Regions from separate parts of the Dendrosporobacter quercicolus genome, predicted to be linked through region 2. Evidence: riboswitches for the same ligand, from Rfam matches in the RefSeq annotation. Region 2 holds a riboswitch; each other region holds the start of a gene.

Region 1 (2,266 bases), 540 kb from region 2:
CTGATAGCGCCGGGCAGCGGCGGCGCAGTCATATACTGCGGTAATCTGAGGAACGCCAATGCCGGCAATTACCCTTGTTGTACAGATAGAGCCCGGTCCTATTCCCACTTTTACCGCGTCGGCGCCGGCTTCAATAAGATCGCGGGTAGCATCGGCGGTTGCAACATTACCGGCAATCAAATCTACCTGGGGATATTTCTTCTTAATATGTTTTACCGCCTCAATTACGCCCCGGGAATGTCCGTGCGCGGTGTCTACCACAATAACGTCGACCTTAGCGGCAACAGTGGCATCAATCCGGTCAGCCATGTCAGCGCCAATGCCAATGGCTGCAGCGACCAGCAGCCGTCCCCGTGAGTCTTTGGCTGAATGGGGATATTTTTGCGCTTTCTCAATATCCTTTATGGTAATAAGCCCTTTAAGCCGGCCTTGTTCATCCAGCAAGGGCAGCTTTTCAATCCGGTGCTGGCGCAATAACTCCTTGGCAGCTTCGACTGAGGTTCCCACCGGCGCCGTAATCAGCCGCTCCCGGGTCATGCATTCCTTAATTTTTCGGGATAAATCGGTTTCAAAGCGCAGATCGCGATTGGTGATGATACCCACCAACTTTTGATTGTCAGTAACTGGAACGCCGGAAATATGATATTTTTCCATGAGATCATAAGCATCCTGCAATAAATTCTCAGGTGATAAGTAGATCGGATCTACAATAATTCCGTTCTCAGACCGCTTTACTTTATCAATTTCATTGGCCTGACGCTCAATCGACATATTCTTATGTATAACACCAAGTCCGCCCTCCCTGGCCATGGCAATTGCCATACGAGCTTCTGTCACCGTGTCCATGCCGGAACTGATGATTGGAATATTCAACTTAATGTTTTTCGTAAGATTGCTGCTAACCTCAACTTCTCTTGGCAGTACTTCAGACTTTGCCGGAACCAGCAATACATCGTCAAAAGTCAACCCTTCTTTTTCAAACTTGGCTTCAAACATTCAACTTACCCCTTTCGTTAAGAGTGCAAACAGGTATTTCAACTATAATACCACAAATAAAGTGACCGAATCCAGCGTTTTTGTTTTTTTTATCATTTGCAGTGATTCGCCGCTGCCCGGTAGCGTTCCGTCTCATTCACCTGCTGACACGGTACCAGGATTATTTCACCGGAGTTAATACAACGAAACAGCTTAAGTTTCCTTAAGCTGTTTCCTTCATTTATTTAATCCGTATCCTCAGCTACCGCCTGCGTTCCGTGCCCGTCAGGAAACTCGATATATACCGCTTTGTGCCTGCGAGGTTAGCTGACGGGTTAGGGACAAAGGATAATCCCCGCCATGTTGCCATGATTTCACCCCAGATACTGGTTTCCCCGCTTTCTTTCCTGAAACTCGGCGTATTTTATATATGTTAACGGAAAAGACAAGCATCGTCAAGATCGCTATAGTGGTGTCAGCAGTGATTAAATATCATTATGTAAAGCAGACCAGCCTTAACTGCATTATCCTGAGGATAGCGCCGCTCTTTGGCAACCCCGGCAATAAACGAAACCAACCCACTCCTCACCTTGGAATGGGTTGATCAGAAATCCAGATTTCAGCTGTCGGCGCGTAATTTACCGGCCTGCCCTAAATGTTCCTTGGTCATTTCCCGGATGATAATCGTAACCGCACTGGCCGGGCAGCTTACTGATTCGGTAATTGCTTCAGTCACCTTTTTTACCAGTTCGCGGCGCTGATCAACAGTCCGGCCTTCAAGCATATCAATTTGTACAATTGGCACCTAACTATCCCCTCTCGTTTCATCTTTATCTTTCGGTGTTAACTTCGACTAACCCTGCCGGTTTTCCTCTAATGAACAACGAATTTTCACCATCCGTCCGTTCCCGGCTGTTGGCGCAAACCGGGGCATCATTCACCTTTTTACCGCTGAAATATTCCCACCGATAAGGAACACATTTCTTCGTTGGCTCATAACCTATAGTAGATATAGACATTTTAATTAGCTTTAAGGAGGTTAATTATTGTTATGAGTAATACACCGTTACCTCATTTGTGCAATAAAAAGTTCGTTTGCGAAATCGAATCACTCTGTGATCGCAATGCTTTATTCTTACTGGTTGATGGTTCAGCCGTATTTGGCCGAAGCGGGCGAATCGACGATTGCGTCATCTGCGTGAGCCCGCCCATAGGAATAACCGGCGTCACGCTTGTACAGTTCCGGCCGCCTAACTCCAATTTAACCACCGCGATTGGCGTAAGCCAAATC
Region 2 (2,266 bases):
CTGTTCCAGCACCTCATAGCCGCTTCCCAGCGCTGCTTGAAAAGTTGCGGTTAAATTCCAGGGGGTAGCCCACAGACATAATCCGGTAACATTTTTCTCCTTACTGGCATAAACGACAGCCGCACTGCCGCCCATACTACGGCCCAGCAAGATAATTCTCCTGCTTATCCTGTCCTGGCAATACTGTACGACAGCGCCGATTTCAGCCACTTGTCTGGATAGCTTCTGCAATGGCGTGAAATTAAACCTAACAACGGCGAAGCCCAGCCCGGCGATTTCGTCAGCCAGTAAAACCGCCCGGCCTCCCCCGTCTTTTGAGCCGCGAAAACCATGGCACATGATGCATACAGCTTTCAAATCCGGTTGTCCCGGCAGATGCACTGCCGCCTCAAGCTGATGTCCGTCATAGTCAATCTTAAAATTCATACCACCCCTCCTTCACCCTAATTTCTCCACCCATCTTCTTCAGACTTTGAAAAAAATAACAGGCAATGCCTGTTATTCAACCAAATAAACCGTAATTATTTGCCTGCCGAACTGCAAGGCCTCATCACGACTGTCAAAAGCCAAATCGATTTTGTTGCCTTTAATTGAACTGCCGACATCATCGGCAATTGCATAGCCGTAACCGGGAATATACAGGCGGGTGCCTAATGGAATGACTGCAGGATCAACTGCCGCCAAGCCTTTACGCAGCAAACTGCCGCGGTAAGTGTAATGAGAATTACCCGAATCATAGGCAGTATAGGCTGATGCACTCATCGTAAGGGATCTTTCATATCTGCTGGCCGGAGCTTCGGCACGGCTTAAATAGCTAAACGTTTCCGAACCGACAATTCCGTCCGGGATGAGGCCACTGCTGCGCTGAAAGCTTTTTATGGCTTGCAAAGTTTTGCCGCCAAACACACCATCAACTGCTTCAGTATAAAACCCCGCATCTGCCAGCATCTTCTGAACGATTTGCACGTTTTCGCCGCGCATGCCGTATTTTACCGGCAGGTTAGGCGATCCGGACACAACAACGCTGGAAATTAACATTGTCAACACCAAAACGATTGTTAATCGAAACATTTTCGTCAAACAGCTCACCTCTCTTGTAGGAGCCTCCGGGGTTAGCTGTCGGGATAGGAAAAGAGAAGAATGAGAATTACCCTTCCATGTCAATGGATTATCCCCGTAAATGTCAAATGGGTCCCCCGTACCAAATAGGATTCAGCTTAATAATTATTTTACAATAAATTGCATAAATAGTCAAAGTATGGGGCACAGCAACACGCAGTCATAATATAACCCCTAACGCCTGCAGCTAAATGGCCAGCTTATCAATTACCGCCTTGTCGACAACACCCGTTGCTTCCATCCCATTGGCATTTTGAAAAGCCTTCACTGCTTCTGTCGTTACCTGTCCAAAAATTCCGTCCGCCCTTGCATTTAGATAACCCAGTTCTTTCAATTTCATCTGCACAAGCACTACGTCAGCACCACTCATTTGATACTTTAACATACGCTTTACTTTGAGCTTGCGCCCTTCTATCCTGACCGGCGCACCGATTGGTACCCACTCAAATAATTCTTCGACATCCTTATTGCGCATGCGGATACAACCGTGACTGGCAAATTGTCCGATTGACCAGGGTTTATTGGTTCCGTGAATTCCATAAATGCCCCAAGGAACATTCAACCCCATCCAGCGAGTGCCAAAGCCAGTGCCCCAGTTATAATCCTTCCAAATTACATTCCACTCGCCAATAGGTGTAGGCGTCTCACTTTTTCCCACCGCAATCCGGTAGGTTTTATAAGGCTGGTTGTCGTTATAGACTTGCAGAGTGCGTTTGGTTACATTAATAACGATATTTATTTCCCCGGCAGGTCTGGCCGTTGGCTGGTTTGCCATGCTTGCCAGTTCACGCTCGTCCATAAAATCAAAACCGACAATGCCAAGAACCAGGCCCATAATAGAAAAAACCGCAACACTAAACAGCAACCGACCCCGCTTCAACCTTAAGGCCAATAAATTAATCACCTTAATCTCCTCTCCCTCCGTTCACCAAAGTATATGAACAGAACAGAAAAGGTAGAGCTATTTTATTTTTATGCCCGCACAATTTCGCAGCAAGCTGCTTTGCGGGCATTCCAGCCGTAATCGCAAGTCACAATCCGTATAGCCGGCCGCTTACCTAAATAAAAAAGGCTGTATCTAACCTCGGGGGAGGCCTAGATACAGCCTTATAACCTGTTAATCCAGGAGATAGACTTTGACATCCTG
Region 3 (2,266 bases), 730 kb from region 2:
AATCCAATATATCGTCGCCGGTAACACCAATCCCCTGTACGGCATCGCCGGAGGCATACTGATCACCCTCCTGCTTCAATCCAGCAGTGCGGCAACTGCCGTGCTGATGGCTTTTGCCGCCGACGGAAAAGTCGATTTGCTCACAGCCTGCTATGTTGTATACGGGAACAACATTGGTTCATGCATTTCCTCTCTAATCATCGGTGCCGCCGCGCCACTAGCCGCCAAAAGAGTAGCTGCCGCCCATATTATATTAAATATTGCAGGCGCTATGATTTTTCTGCCGTTCACTAACTTGCTTACAGCGCTTGTTGCTATGCTGAGTTCCGATTTTGCCGGACAAATAGCATTCGTACATACCCTGTTTAACCTATTGTCATCAATCGTCGTAATGCCGTTTGTCAGACAATATGCCAAATTAATTATCTTTCTTATTCCCGGCAGAAACCGGGATTGGTAAACGACACTCCAATTTTTTCCGGCATGACCTTTATAAAAACAAAAAGGAGGCCTGCCGCCTCCCCGGGTAAAACAATCTTATAAAACTCTGCGAGCGCCAATATAACGCGCTCCCCAATAACCGCTTCCCAATGCGTCAACAACAACTCCGCGGCTCGAAGTTGAGCTGATAAACTTGCCATTTCCCAAATAAATGCCGCTATGCGACGGCCCGGGAGCATAGGTGGAGAAAAACACAAGATCTCCTGGCTGCAACCGCTGATAAGATACCGGCTGTCCCATTTCAAACTGCTGATCCGCCGTTCTTGGCAGATTAACGCCATTATTGCCATAAACAAATTGCACGAAGCCGGAACAGTCAAACCCATTGGGGCTAGTACCGCCAAACCGGTACGGCACGCCAACATAGCGAAAAGAAGTTTGCGTTATCCGTCTTACCGCTACACTGGAGCCATCCCGGCTTACAGGGATATCCCGCCCCATAAGAGACAGATAAGTTTGAGCGCCAACAACGCCATCAGATTCAAGGCCATGATCTCTCTGGAATGCTTTTACCGCATTTGCCGTTGCAGAACCGAAATCACCGTCGGCGACGATATCATACCCCAAAGCAATCAACCGCTCTTGAATTGCTGTTACATCCTGTCCTTGATCGCCTTGCTCAAAAGTACCGGATGCATAGGTAATCGAAACTGTACAGACCAGCATTAAAACAATTACTACAATACGCATAAGTTTACTCAACTGGCGGCTGCCCCTCTCAAAGCCTCCGAGGTTAGCTGACGGGTTAGGGTTGAGGTTCCCCCTACTGTGTTTAACACTTAAGTTTGTTAAAACAATTTCACCCCTAATGATGGTTCCCCCGGTCCTGAGGTAGATTCGGCTTTTATAATACTCAAATTATATTATTCTTCCTTTTTATGCAAAATCCTTCCTTCAATCGGATTTTTTTCATATGCTTTATTGTCAAAAATACGCTGTTTTTTCAGTTCTGTGCTGACCAAATACAACGGGCGCTGTTTAACTTCTTCAAAAATTCGTCCCACATACTCGCCGATAATACCTAGCCCGGCCAGCTGTAATCCGCCCAGCAATAAAATACTGGCGGAAATGGTAGCCCAGCCCGGTACGGCTTCGCCGGTAAAAAGCCGGATATATACAACATGAAGTGTAACAAGCAAACTGAGCAAACCACAGATCAGACCGATGTAAAAGGCAAATCTTAACGGTAGTTTAGAATAAGCGGTTATACCGTCAAGTGCAAAATGCAGCATTTTATTCAGTGAAAACTTTGAGCGCCCGGCAAAGCGTTTCGGCGCGACAAACTCCACATTGATCTGCTTGTAGCCAATTTCACCGATCATTCCTCTGATAAACCTGGCCCGTTCCCTGAACCGGCGAAAGCTGCTGACAACCTTCTTATCCATCAGGCGAAAATCAGAACCGCCCTCCTGAATATGCACTGTAGACAGCCAGTTAATTATTTTATAATACATATTGGAAGCAGCCGTTTTCGTCCACGATACGCCTTCTGTCGTAAGCCTGACAGTTTGAACCACTTCGTAGCCCTCTTCCCATTTTCCGATGAGCATTGGCAGCATTTCCGGGGGATGCTGCATATCGCCATCCATTGTTATTACGGCGTCCCCGTCAGCATAGTCCAATCCGCAGGTCAAGGCAATCTGGTGACCAAAATTACGGGCCAGCAGCAAGGCCCTAACCCGTTCATCCTTTTGCGCCAGTCTGTCTAATAGCATTGCGCTGGCATCCTTTGAGCCATCATCTACAAAAATCAGCTCAAAACCGT

What was found. A riboswitch is a leader RNA that binds a small molecule or an ion and turns the genes downstream of it on or off. The one in region 2 is predicted to bind cyclic di-AMP.
Region 1: it holds a riboswitch for cyclic di-AMP, as region 2 does, so the genes downstream of both, guaB (IMP dehydrogenase) here and BLR06_RS00045 (peptidoglycan-binding protein) in region 2, are expected to answer to the same signal.
Region 3: it holds a riboswitch for cyclic di-AMP, as region 2 does, so the genes downstream of both, BLR06_RS03635 (C40 family peptidase) here and BLR06_RS00045 (peptidoglycan-binding protein) in region 2, are expected to answer to the same signal.

What each region holds. Positions count from the first base shown of each region.
Region 1 covers NZ_FNHB01000001.1:546,929-549,194, forward strand. The annotation lists gene guaB (IMP dehydrogenase) at 1-996, opposite strand, end outside; cyclic di-AMP (ydaO/yuaA leader) riboswitch at 1,273-1,405, opposite strand; gene BLR06_RS02635 (2-hydroxymuconate tautomerase) at 1,595-1,780, opposite strand; gene BLR06_RS02640 (hypothetical protein) at 2,027-2,266, shown strand, end outside.
Region 2 covers NZ_FNHB01000001.1:7,528-9,793, reverse strand. The annotation lists gene BLR06_RS00050 (alpha/beta hydrolase) at 1-426, opposite strand, end outside; gene BLR06_RS00045 (peptidoglycan-binding protein) at 499-1,071, opposite strand; cyclic di-AMP (ydaO/yuaA leader) riboswitch at 1,087-1,228, opposite strand; gene BLR06_RS00040 (L,D-transpeptidase family protein) at 1,307-2,023, opposite strand; gene BLR06_RS00035 (3D domain-containing protein) at 2,237-2,266, opposite strand, start outside.
Region 3 covers NZ_FNHB01000001.1:741,958-744,223, forward strand. The annotation lists gene BLR06_RS03630 (Na/Pi cotransporter family protein) at 1-460, shown strand, start outside; gene BLR06_RS03635 (C40 family peptidase) at 538-1,203, opposite strand; cyclic di-AMP (ydaO/yuaA leader) riboswitch at 1,210-1,354, opposite strand; gene BLR06_RS03640 (glycosyltransferase family 2 protein) at 1,365-2,266, opposite strand, start outside.